DNA from 3 places in the Pantoea phyllosphaerae genome. Region 1 is predicted to be linked to each of the others. Evidence: predicted binding sites of a transcription regulator. Region 1 holds the regulator's gene; each other region holds the start of a gene.
What was found. The regulator Fur, encoded in region 1, represses iron uptake genes when iron is present. The targets are predictions, from matches to a motif close to ATAATAATGAGAACNACTATCAA.
Positions count from the first base shown of each region.

Region 1 (4,122 bases):
ACCCGTTTTCCGCCTGAGCCCAATGGCTACCTGCATATTGGCCATGCTAAATCGATCTGCCTGAACTTCGGCATTGCTCAGGACTATCAGGGTCAGTGCAACCTGCGTTTCGACGATACCAACCCGGTTAAAGAGGATATGGAGTTCGTCGAGTCCATCAAGCGCGACGTGCAGTGGCTGGGCTTTGAGTGGAGTGGTGACGTTCGTTATTCCTCAGATTACTTCGATCAGCTTTATCACTACGCGGTTGAACTGATCACCAAAGGTCTGGCCTATGTCGATGAGCTGACGCCGGAAGAGATCCGCGAATATCGCGGCACCCTGACCGCGCCGGGCAAAAACAGCCCCTGGCGCGATCGCAGCGTCGAAGAGAACCTGGCGCTGTTCGAAAAAATGCGCAACGGCGAATTTGCCGAGGGTAAGGCCTGCCTGCGCGCCAAAATCGACATGGCGTCCAGCTTTATCGTGATGCGCGATCCGGTGCTCTACCGCATTAAGTTTGCCGAGCATCACCAGACCGGCAAAAAGTGGTGCATCTATCCGATGTACGACTTTACCCACTGCATCTCCGATGCGCTGGAAAATATCACCCATTCGCTCTGTACGCTGGAGTTCCAGGATAACCGTCGCCTCTATGACTGGGTGCTGGATAATATCTCGATACCGGTGCATCCGCGCCAGTATGAGTTCTCGCGTCTCAACCTCGAATATGCGGTGATGTCGAAGCGCAAGCTGACACAGCTGGTCAACGAAAACGTGGTGGAAGGCTGGGACGATCCGCGCATGCTGACCGTTTCGGGCCTGCGCCGTCGCGGCTATACCGCCGCCTCGATCCGCGAGTTCTGCCGCCGTATTGGCGTCACCAAACAGGATAACGTGGTTGAGATGGCGTCGCTGGAATCCTGCATTCGCGACGATCTGAACGAAAACGCGCCGCGCGCCATGGCGGTGCTCGATCCGCTGAAAGTGGTGATTGAGAACCTGCCGGCTGGCCATAACGAAATCATCACCATGCCGAATCATCCGAACAGGCCGGAGATGGGCACGCGCGACGTGCCGTTTGGCCGTGAGGTCTGGATCGATCGCGCTGACTTCCGCGAAGAAGCCAATAAGCAGTACAAACGTCTGGTGCTGGGCAAAGAGGTGCGTCTGCGCAACGCCTACGTGATCCGTGCCGAGCGCGTGGCAAAAGATGAAGAGGGGAATATCACCTGCATCTACTGCACTTGCGACGTCGATACCCTGAGCAAAGATCCGGCTGACGGCCGCAAGGTAAAAGGCGTGATCCACTGGGTCTCCGCCGACCATGCGCTGCCGGCGGAATTCCGCCTTTACGATCGCCTGTTCAGCGTGCCGAACCCTGGTGCGGAAGAGGATTTCCTGACCACCATCAATCCGAACTCGCTGGAGATTCGTCAGGGGTTTGTCGAGCCAGGCTTACAGAACGCCAGCCCGGAAGCGCCTTATCAGTTTGAGCGTGAAGGCTACTTCTGTGCCGACAGCCGATATTCGCGTCCGAACCAGCTGGTGTTTAACCGCACCGTGGGCCTGCGCGACACTTGGGCGAAAATCGGCGAGTAATTTTTTCGCATTCGGCTTGATATGCATTTACGACAGGGCGAGCAATCGCCCTTTTTTATATCTGCAATTAGCGGCAAGACCATTTTTTGTTATGTAACAATCCATTATCTCTTGTCAGACCAGACTGGGAGTTGTCTGAGTTAACGAAAATTAATCAATTTCCAGATGTGAATTTCATTTTTTCAGGTAGGCTATTCGCTCTTTGAAGAGGCTATGCGGGCATAAAAAGGAAAAATGATGACAGCTCTTGGTCAGGAAGCAAAACACAGCGTGGTAGTTTTACATCAGTTAATCGAACGTATATTCAATCAGCCTTCAGGCGAAGACGATACCTTCGATCTGCTGCTCTCGCACTTCCATCCCGATTTCCGCATGGTCACACCCCAGGGGCGACTGCTCGATTTGAATCAAACTGAAGCGTTGTTTCGGCAGCTGCAGGGGCGTCGCGAAGGCATGCGCATCGCCACCAGCGAACACGCGGTGATCTCTCAGAGCAAAGATGAGATCACTATTCAGTATCGCGAGCTGCAGATGATGAACGGCAGCGATCAGGCGCGCATTTCGCTGGCGATCCTCGACTGCACTACCTCAATCCCCCGCTGGCGCTACCTGCACGAAACGCTGGTCGCCTGACGGCCATAAAAAAAGCCGGTACATAGACCGGCTTATAGCATTACTGCATAGCACACATTTTTACTGATCGTGGAGCGTTTCGTCTTCGCGGCAATCGCCCAGCGAGCAGTGTCCATAGAGATAAAGGCTATGGTTCGTCAGCTTGATGCCGTGACGGGTAGCAATATCTCGCTGGCGTGATTCGATTGATTCATCGCTGAATTCGATGACTTTGCCGCAGTCGAGGCAGATCAGGTGATCGTGATGATGCTGCTGGGTCAGTTCGAAAACCGATTTTCCACCTTCGAAGTTATGACGCGTAACGATGCCCGCATCGTCAAACTGATTCAGTACGCGATAAACGGTAGCCAGACCAATCTCTTCGCCCATATCAATCAGGCGTTTATACAGATCTTCCGCGCTGACGTGATGGCACTGAGGTTCCTGAAGCACTTCCAGAATTTTCAGTCTGGGCAGCGTGACTTTCAGGCCAGCCTTCTTTAATGCGGTATTGTTGTCAGTCATGCGGATATTGTCCTGTTACTTTGCTGGTTACTTGAGGCGCCTTGCCTTGAATGTCGTTCGGTGTCTATTCTCATTTGCGTCTCATTATAGAGGCGAAGTTTTGAAATGAAAACCGAGGGAAACGCCTGAAATCAACACGGGCTGTAAGAAGAAGCGTAACGGCGCCGGGCGGAGAAATGCAGGAGGTTCGTTATCATCTCGCTAACTTCCTGACCTCGCGGAAGAAATAAGCAGATAACCGATGTGGGTATTGTACAGAATCAGAGATAAAAGTTAAAAATCTGTAGCTATTATTTCTATAGGAAAAACCATTAACTCAATGTGAGCCAGCGCCCACATTGAGTATGTGGCTAATCAGGCGTCGATGATGGCCTGCAGCTGCAGCTCATCGTGAATCTGCTTAACCCAGGCTTCGACGCGCTGGTTGGTTAGTTCCGGCTGACGATCTTCGTCAATCGCCAGGCCAAGGAAGTGTTTGTCATCCGCCAGACCTTTAGAGGCTTCGAAGTGGTAGCCTTCGGTCGGCCAGTGGCCGACGATCACCGCGCCGTTCGGCTCGATGATGTCGCGAATCGTGCCCATCGCGTCGCAGAAATACTCTGCATAGTCTTCCTGATCGCCACAGCCGAACAGTGCGACCAGCTTGCCGTTGAAATCGATCTCCTCCAGCGTCGGGAAGAAGTCGTCCCAGTCGCACTGCGCTTCGCCGTAGTACCAGGTTGGAATGCCCAACAGCAGGATATCGAACGCCTCGAGATCTTCTTTCGTGCTCTTGGCAATGTCATGCACTTCCGCAACCTCTTTGCCCAGCTGTTTCTGGATCATTTTTGCAATGTTTTCGGTGTTGCCGGTATCGCTGCCAAAGAAGATGCCTACGATTGCCATGGAGTAAATAACCTCTTAAATCCTGATGATGAGTGCATGCGCAGAGCGCACAATTAAGCGAATGATAGCAGAGCGGGCAAAAGGGCGGAACTCGAAAAGCCGCTCCATTTGCTTCTGCGTGCGCTTTACGCTATTCAGCCCAGTTTGAGTTGCGCCAGCAGCATTTGTTCAATCAGTTCGCTGCGGCTGATGTTGCGCTGCTCAGCCAGGGTGTTTAACGCATCCACGGCTTCGCTGGTCATTTTGAGTTCGACACGACGCAGCCCGCGCACCTTGTCACGTTTCAGTTGATTGCGCTTATTGATGCGCAGCTGTTCATCACGCGAGAGCGGACTGGTTTTCGGTCGACCGGGCCGACGCTCGTTTGCAAACAGATCCAGCGTAGTGCGGTCAGTGTGTTCTTTTGCCATGGGTTAGTAAAACTAGCGGCGCGAGCAGGCGCGTTTATAACGAAATGGGCCATTACCGCGGCAAAAAAATAGGCAGCGGCAAAATTTAGCGCGCCATCATACTCCAGCC
Region 1 covers NZ_JBPFDE010000003.1:35,445-39,566, reverse strand. The annotation lists gene glnS (glutamine--tRNA ligase) at 1-1,581, shown strand, start outside; gene ACR6A7_RS05550 (hypothetical protein) at 1,819-2,214, shown strand; gene fur (ferric iron uptake transcriptional regulator) at 2,275-2,718, opposite strand; gene fldA (flavodoxin FldA) at 3,073-3,603, opposite strand; gene ybfE (LexA regulated protein) at 3,738-4,013, opposite strand.

Region 2 (4,122 bases), on a different contig from region 1:
GCACGCCGCTCAGCACGCGCAGATCGCCAGCCATATCGACGCGTATCAGCTGGTGCGCGGCGGCGTCTGGGTCGGCGTGCTGACGCAGGTCGACGATGTCAGGCAGAGTAAAGGTTTGCGGCGACGGCCACTGCACCGCCTCGCCTTCATGCTCGCCGAACGCCATGTTTAGCGTATCCGCCTCCTGCATGCCGGCGACGATCGCTTTGCTCAGCAGCGCGCTGTCCAGCTCGCCGCGCAGCTCGACAATGTGCGCGACCGCCCAGGCGTTAGTCTGCTGCGACAGCTGGTCGGCCATCCAGATGCCGGGCTGGGCCGCCACCAGCGGCAGGATTTTCTGGTCAGTATGGCGTGGGTTCATCAGCGTCTCAGACATGGTCGCTCCGGTTTGCGCTCGGGTGGGCCGGGCGGATATCGCGCCAGTTTGCGTTGAGCCAGCTCAGGCACTCCGCCTGCGGCTGCGGGCCGAAGAGGCTGCGCCAGCCCGCGGGCAGGGCGCGAAAAGCGGGCCAGAGGCTGTACTGCTGGCGATCGTTGATCAGCACGAGACAATCCTGCTGCGGATCGTCAAAGGGATTAGGTTGCATATCGGTCTCCTGCCCGCAACAGTCGGGCTAGCCAGGCGATTTAAAGAAGATGTTGCCACATTGCTTTCAGTCCATTGAGCAGCCCGCCGCGCCAGCACAGCGCGTCGTGGCCCCCGTCGACCGGATGAAAAACGACCTGATGCCCAGCGGCGGACAGGTCCTGTTGAAGCTGCTGGTTTGCTTTGAATATCAGCTGTTCGCGGCGTCCCGCTTCCAGATAGATGCGCGACGGCGCGAGACGGTAGTCGCCCTGCTGCAGCTGCTGGATCAGCCTGCCGTTGGGCTGGCCGCGCTCCGGCCACCAGAACGAACCGGAGAGGCTGATGGCGCCGCCGAAGCAGTGCGGCCAGTTAAGCGCGGCGTAGACGGACGACAGCCCGCCGAAGCTCTGTCCGCTCACCAGCGTCTCGGCGGCGCTGACGCGATGCGGCGCCCAGCCCTGCAGCTGCGGCAGCAGCTCCTCCTGCAGGGCCAGCCAGAAGTCGGGATTGCAGGGCAGTTCGCGGCTGCGGTGCTCGCGGTCGATGATGTCGATCATGACGTAGACCGCCGGCGGCAGTTCGCCGGCGTCGGTGAGCTGCTGCAGCGGCCAGGCAACCGGCATGCTGTTTGCCCAGAACTGGCCGTCCAGCAGCAGCGCCAGCGGACGTTCGGTCGGCTGCGCCTCGCCGGTGGCGTAGATCCACACCGAACGGCGATTGCCGAGGCGCGCGCTCTGCCAGATATGGTGCTGAAGCGGCAGCGCGGGCGCGCGACCGCTGTCGACCGCCTGCCAGACGCGCTGATCGGGCGCGTCCGGCAGATGCAGCGGCGAGACGTGCATGCCGCGCCCGCCCGCCCAGCCGCGCTGCGGGTTCAGCGTATCCGCCTGGGCGGTAGGGAATTTTTCGCGCCACCAGGCGCGCAGCGTCGCCATATCTGGCTCGCCTGCAAAGTCGGCGGGATCGCTGTCGGGCATCAGGCAGTAGCTGCCGCGCCAGCTGGCAGGCAACTGGGTGCGCCAGAACCAGACGTCGGTGCCGGGGAGGCGGCTGAGCGAGCGGGGCGCGGCACGCTGGTGATGATCGGTGACGCCGGTGATATTGATCCAGACGCGACGGATAGAGGAGGTGGCTTCACTTCCCTGCGGATCGCGCCAGAAAAAGGTGACGCCGCATTCGCCGCGCTCGGCGGGTTCGATTAAGGGAAGCCCCTGCTGCTGTAATGTTCGCCACCAGGATTCACTGCCGGTTTCGTTGGTTAACCACGTCATAGAGCGCTTATTTACTGGGCCAGGCGCACCTGAAGGTGCGCAGATGTTATGAAGAATACTATTGATAATTATTTGCATTTGCAATAGGGTGTTTCCCGCTCCGACATCAAGGAGCGCGCGCGTTCCGCCAGCCTCATCAGCCTGTGTTGTCAGACGGATGTTCCGCCAGGGAGAGCCTGGGCGCGGCTGGAATGCTTGCTCGCAAGGAAAGACCCTTTTACCGGCGCGCCCGCAGGAGACGGTGAGGTTTCCGCAGGCAATCCAGGAATATAAAAAATGCCTACATTATCCCGTTTGTCATTAGCCATTCTCATTGAACTCGGCCTGGCCGCGACCAGCGCACAGGCTGCCGATGCCCGCACCGCTTCAACTGCCGAGGTCGGCGATACCCTGGTGGTCAGCGCGGCGCAGCAGAACCTGCAGGCGCCGGGCGTCTCCACCATCACCGCCGACGAGATTAAAAAGCGTCCGCCTGCGCGCGACGTATCGGAGATTATCCGCACCATGCCGGGCGTCAATCTGACCGGCAACTCCACCAGCGGCCAGCGCGGCAACAATCGCCAGATCGATATTCGCGGCATGGGGCCGGAAAATACGCTGATTCTGGTGGACGGCATGCCGGTCTCCAGCCGCAACTCAGTGCGTCTCGGCTGGCGCGGCGAACGCGACACGCGCGGCGATACTAACTGGGTGCCGCCGGAGATGATCGAGCGTATTGAGGTGATTCGCGGCCCGGCAGCGGTGCGCTATGGCAACGGCGCGGCGGGCGGCGTGGTGAATATCATTACCAAAAAGTATGACGACAAGCAGTGGCACGGCTCCTGGAACGCCTACTACAACGTGCCGGAGCATAAGGACGAGGGCGCGACGCGCCGCACCAATTTCAGCCTGGAAGGGCCGCTGGGCGACGACGTCAGCTTCCGACTCTACGGCAATCTGGCGAAAACCCAGGCGGACGCCTACGACATCAACGAAGGACACGCGGCGGATCGCACCGGCACCTACGCTGGCAGCTATCCGGGCGGGCGCGAAGGGGTGGTCAATAAAGATATTAACGCGCTGCTGCGCTGGGCGTTCGCGCCGATGCAGGCGCTGGAGTTTCAGGCGGGCTACAGCCGCCAGGGTAACCTCTATTCAGGCGACACCCAGAACACCAACACCAGCGCGCTGGTGAAAAGCCTGTACGGCAAAGAGACCAACCGCCTCTATCGGCAGAACTTTGCCGTGAAGTGGACCGGCGCCTGGGATAACGGCATCAGCACCAACAGCTATGCACGCTATGAAAATACCCGCAACTCGCGCATCAACGAAGGGCTGGCGGGCGGCACCGAAGGCATCTTCTCCAACAGCGGCTTCAACACCATCGAGCTGGACGATGTGCTGCTGCACAGCGAGATCAGCGTGCCGTTCGACCTGCTGGTGAATCAGACCGCCACCCTCGGCACCGAGTGGAACCAGCAGCGGATGAAAGATCCCTCATCGACCACCCAGGCGGCTTCGAACGGGGCGGTGCCAGGCATCTCCAGCTCTGGCCGCAGCCCGTACTCGCAGGCGGAAATCTTCTCGCTGTTTGCCGAAGACAATATGGAGCTGACCGACAGCACCATGCTGACGCCGAGCCTGCGCTTCGATCACCACTCGATCGTCGGCGATAACTGGAGCCCGTCGCTTAACCTTTCCCAGGGCTTAGGGGACGATTTCACGCTGAAGATGGGCATCGGCCGCGCCTATAAAGCGCCGAGCCTTTATCAGACCAACCCCAACTATCTGCTCTACAGCAACGGACAGGGCTGCGCCGCCAGCACCGGCGCCTGCTATTTGCAGGGCAACAGAGACCTGAAAGCGGAAAACAGCATTAATAAAGAGATTGGCCTGGAGTGGAAGCATGAAGGCTATCAGGCGGGTCTGACCTGGTTCCGCAACGACTATCGCAACAAGATCGAAGCAGGCTATGGGCCGTCCGGCAAAGCCTCGAACGGCACCACCGACATCTATAAGTGGGAGAATGTGCCGAAAGCGGTGGTGGAAGGGCTGGAGGGCACGGTGAATATCCCCGTGACCGACAGCATCGCATGGAATAACAACTTCACTTATATGTTGCAGAGCAAGAATAAAGAGACCGGCGATCGCCTGTCGATTATTCCCGACTATACGCTCAACTCCACGCTGAGCTGGCAGGCGACGCAGGATTTGTCGCTGCAAACCACCCTCACCTGGTACGGCAAGCAGGTGCCGAAGAAGTATGACTACAAAGGCAATGCGGTCACCGGCAGCGCCACCGAC
Region 2 covers NZ_JBPFDE010000004.1:196,748-200,869, forward strand. The annotation lists gene ACR6A7_RS07950 (enterobactin synthase subunit F) at 1-376, opposite strand, end outside; gene ACR6A7_RS07955 (MbtH family protein) at 369-587, opposite strand; gene fes (enterochelin esterase) at 628-1,839, opposite strand; gene ACR6A7_RS07965 (TonB-dependent siderophore receptor) at 2,116-4,122, shown strand, end outside.
Region 2: the regulator Fur is predicted to act here: its motif matches at 1,895-1,917, upstream of fes (enterochelin esterase).

Region 3 (4,122 bases), on a different contig from region 1:
TCGGCACATCCAGCCAGTAGCCTTTCTCGCGGTAGCGCGCCGCCAGATCGTCTGGCCAGCGATGGTAGGGGATCGACATGGTATTTCCTTTATTGCAGTCCAAAAGCGCGCAGCATGGTGTCGAGTTTGACACCCGTCTCGCGCCATTCTGATTCTGGTTGCGAATCGGCCACGATGCCCGCGCCAGCGAACAGGCGCACGCGCGCGCCGTGCACGGTGCCGCAGCGGATAGTCACAACCCATTCGCCATTGCCCTGCTCGTCGCACCAGCCGACGATGCCGCCGAACAGACGGCGGTCAAACGGCTCCAGCGTCTGGATCAGCTGCTGCGCGCGCGCGTGCGGGAAGCCGCTCAGCGCTGGCGTCGGATGCAGCAGACAGGCGAGCGACAGCGCATTCTCCTGCTCATCGAGCGCCTCACCGTCAATCTGCGTCGCCAGATGCCACAGCGTGGCGGTGGTCAGCAGAGAAGGGGTCGCGGGCACCGAGAGCAGGCGGCTGCGCGGCTGCAGCACCGCGCGCATCGCGTCAGTCACTAGCTTATGCTCGTGGCGATCTTTCGCTGATTGCATCAGGGCGTCGCCCGCGGCCCTGTCGCGCTGCGCGTCGGCGTCGCGTCGCGCAGAGCCAGCCAGCGGACAGGAGCGGAAATCACGCCCCTCTTTACGCAGCATCAGCTCCGGGCTGGCGCCCACCAGCGAGCCGCCCTGCGGCAGCGGCAGGTGAAAGTGATAGCTGTTCGGGTTTTGCGCCACGATGCGCTGCATCAGCGCAGCGATATCCACCGGCTGCTCCGTCACGATATCCATCAGGCGCGACAGCACGACTTTATCCAGCTCGCCGCGCTGCGTAGCGGCCACGGCCTCTGCCACCATGGCGGTAAACACCGCGTGCTCCGGCATGGCGGCGCGGCGGCGTACCTGCGGCAGCGGCGCCTGAACGGCGGGCAGCGCAGCCTGAAGATCGGCGCGCTTAAAAGTCTGATGCGATTCCGGAATAAACAGCGCGGCGGGCTGGCTGACGTCGAAGGGGATGGCGCCGACCAGGACTGGGTGGGCGATGCCCTGTTTTTTTGCCGATGCGAAGTGGCGTCGCAGCTGCTGTTGAAAGTCGCCGTTTAGCGCGTCGCCATCGACCGCCGGCGCGGCGATCGTGGTGTAGCAGCCTTGCGTAGCGATACTGCGCCACGGGGAGGTGAAGATAAATCCCCGGCACAGCGCGGAGAAATCCTCAAGCAGGGGATTTCCAAACGTCAACGTTTCCACCATAATTTTCACCTATAAATGATAAGATAACTAATAATGATTATCATTTGTATTGTGGTTCTGTAACCTACGTTGATTAGGCTGGAGTGTCAATAAATTCGCGGCAGTGAGCGTGCGATCTCAGCGTGATGCGTAGAGGTGACAGAAGGTTGGATTACAGTAAAAAGTGGACTGAATCTTATGTTTAAGCGGATTTTTACCACGGTGGCCGCGCTGGCTTTCATGACCGTGCTGGCTCACCCTCAAGCGCGGGCGGAAGGCGGCTGGCCGCGCACGCTGCAAAGCGTCGGCGGCAGCGTCACGCTGGAGAACGCGCCGCAGCGCATCGTCTCTACCAGCGTCACCCTGACCGGCTCGCTGCTGGCGATCGACGCGCCGGTCATCGCCAGCGGGGCGACCGCGCCGGGCAGCCGACTGGCGGACGAGAAGGGCTTTTTCCGTCAGTGGAGCGACGTCGCGAAGCGTAAAAATCTCAAGCGGCTCTATATTGGCGAGCCGAGCGCCGAAGCGGTGGCCGCCGAAGCGCCGGATCTGATTATCGTCAGCGCGACCGGCAACGACTCCGCGCTCAAGCTGGTGGATCAATTCTCGGCTATCGCGCCGACGCTGGTAGTGAACTATGACGATAAAAGCTGGCAGCAGCTGGTGACGCTGCTCGGCAAAGCGACCGGCCACGAGGCGGAGGCAGCGGCGCGCGTGAAGGCGTTCGATGCGCAGGAGGCGGCGCTGAAGCAGAAAATCACGCTGCCGCCGCAGCCCGTTTCCGCCATGGTGTTTAACGGCGGCGGCCGCGCGGTAAACCTGTGGACCCGCGAATCAGCACAGGGCAAGCTGCTGGAGCAGCTCGGCTTTACGCTCGCCGTGCCGCCTGCGGATCTGCAGCAGACGCACAGTATGGGACAGCGCAAAGATATTATTCAGCTCTCTGGCGAGAACGTCGCCAGCGGCCTGAACGGCAATACCTTCCTGCTGTTCGCCGCGGAGGAGCAAGGGGCGAAACAGCTGATGCAGAACCCCTTCCTGGCGCAAACCGCGGCGGTGAAGCAGCAGCAGGTTTACGCGCTAGGGGCCGACACCTTCCGTCTTGACTACTACAGCGCCAGCCATCTGCTGACGCGTCTGGCGCAGCTGTTTGTTAAATCATGACGCCTCTTCCGCCAGCGTCGGCGCTGGCGGTTGATAGCGTCGCAGCTTCGCCATCAGCATCCACATCACGCCTCCCAGCAGCGCCGCGCCGAAACCGAACAGCGCGGCGGCCTGCTGCGGCAGCAGCCATGACCCCAGCGCGCCGATCATCGCCGCGCCGATCGCATCGCCGGTGACGTTCTGCGCCGTCCAGAGGCTGTTGATGCGCCCCAGCAGCGCATCGGGCGTCAGCGACTGGATCAGCTGGTACTGCACCAGGCTGTTAACGGCGCTGCAGTAGCCGAACGCCGCCAGGCAGGCCAGGCCGAGGGCAAACTGCGGCATCAGGCTGAAGGCGCCAAGCGCGAGGAAAGCGGCGACGGCGCTGGCTAACATCACCTTGCCTGGCTGCGGCGTCTGCGCCAGCCGCCCACTGGTCAGCGCCCCCAGCGCCGCGCCGAGCGGCACGGCGGCGTACATCAGGCCCAGCTCATCGAGGCTGACCTGCCAGTGCGACGCCAGCGCCGGGTAGAGCACGCGCACCGCGCTCGCCAGGGTTACCAGCGCGCCGATCAGCGCCGCCATGCCGACCAGCGGCGCGGCAAACAAAAACTGCACGCCGCTGGCGAGCGCCCGCAGCGGATGTTCGCGCGGCTGCGGCGGCGGCGGCATCACGGGCAGCCGCAGCAGGGTCAGCACGGTGAGCAGCGTGCCCAGGGCGGCGAGGCCGTAGTTCCACGCCGCGCCGCCGTGCGCCAGCACCAGGCCGCCGACGGCGGGCGAAAGAATCGCGCCGAAGCGCACCGTGAGCATGGTAATGGCGCCCGCCTGCATCAGGTTTTCGCGCCCCACCAGCGCTGGCGTCGCCGCCAGCAGCGCCGTGACGCCGATTGCGCCGAAGAAGCCATCCCACAGGCCGAGCAAAAAGACCGCGCTGACCGATGGGGTCGGCAGCGAGGCGTTAACGGCCAGCGCCACGAAGCCGAGGCCGCAGGTGGATCGCGCAATCAGGATCAGCCGTTTGCGCTCGTAGCGATCTGCCAGCACGCCGCCGGTGAGCAGTCCGACGAACATGCCTGCACCTGCCAGGGTGACCGCAAGCCCCACCAGCGCAGGCGAATGCGTCAGCTGCTGGATCTGCACCGGCACGGCGACGGCCAGCATGCCGAGCGCGACGATAGAGATAAAACGGGCGATAAAGACGGCGCGAAAAGCGGGGTGCGTCTTCAACAGGCTGAGATCGATGAGATGGGAGGGTTTGTTCATTGCGTCGCCTTTTGCTGCGGTTTTCCTCGCTACGGTTGAGGCGAATCATGGTAACATACAAAAATACGAGTAATAACGATAACAAGTATCATTATCAAATTGACGCGTTCGCTGCGTCAGTGAACAGTGAAGGTTCGGAACGTTATGCGCCAACTCTCCGCAATAGCCGCCTCAGGAGTGCTGCTGTTGCTCCTGCTCGCGCTCAGCCTGATGCTCGGCGCCAAATCGATCGCCATTCATGATGTTTCCCTTGCCCTGACGACCCACTGCGGCAGCGCCGACTGCGTTATCGTGCGCGAAGCGCGTCTGCCGCGCACCCTTGCCGGTCTGCTGGCGGGCGGTGCGCTCGGGCTGGCGGGCGCGCTGATGCAGAGCCTGACGCGCAATCCGCTCGCCGATCCCGGCATTCTCGGCGTCAACGCGGGCGCAGGCTTCGCCGTGGTGCTGGGTATCGCCCTGTTCGGCG
Region 3 covers NZ_JBPFDE010000004.1:186,459-190,580, forward strand. The annotation lists gene ACR6A7_RS07915 ((2,3-dihydroxybenzoyl)adenylate synthase) at 1-79, opposite strand, end outside; gene ACR6A7_RS07920 (isochorismate synthase) at 90-1,268, opposite strand; gene fepB (Fe2+-enterobactin ABC transporter substrate-binding protein) at 1,446-2,411, shown strand; gene entS (enterobactin transporter EntS) at 2,406-3,656, opposite strand; gene fepD (Fe(3+)-siderophore ABC transporter permease) at 3,801-4,122, shown strand, end outside.
Region 3: the regulator Fur is predicted to act here: its motif matches at 1,296-1,318, upstream of ACR6A7_RS07920 (isochorismate synthase).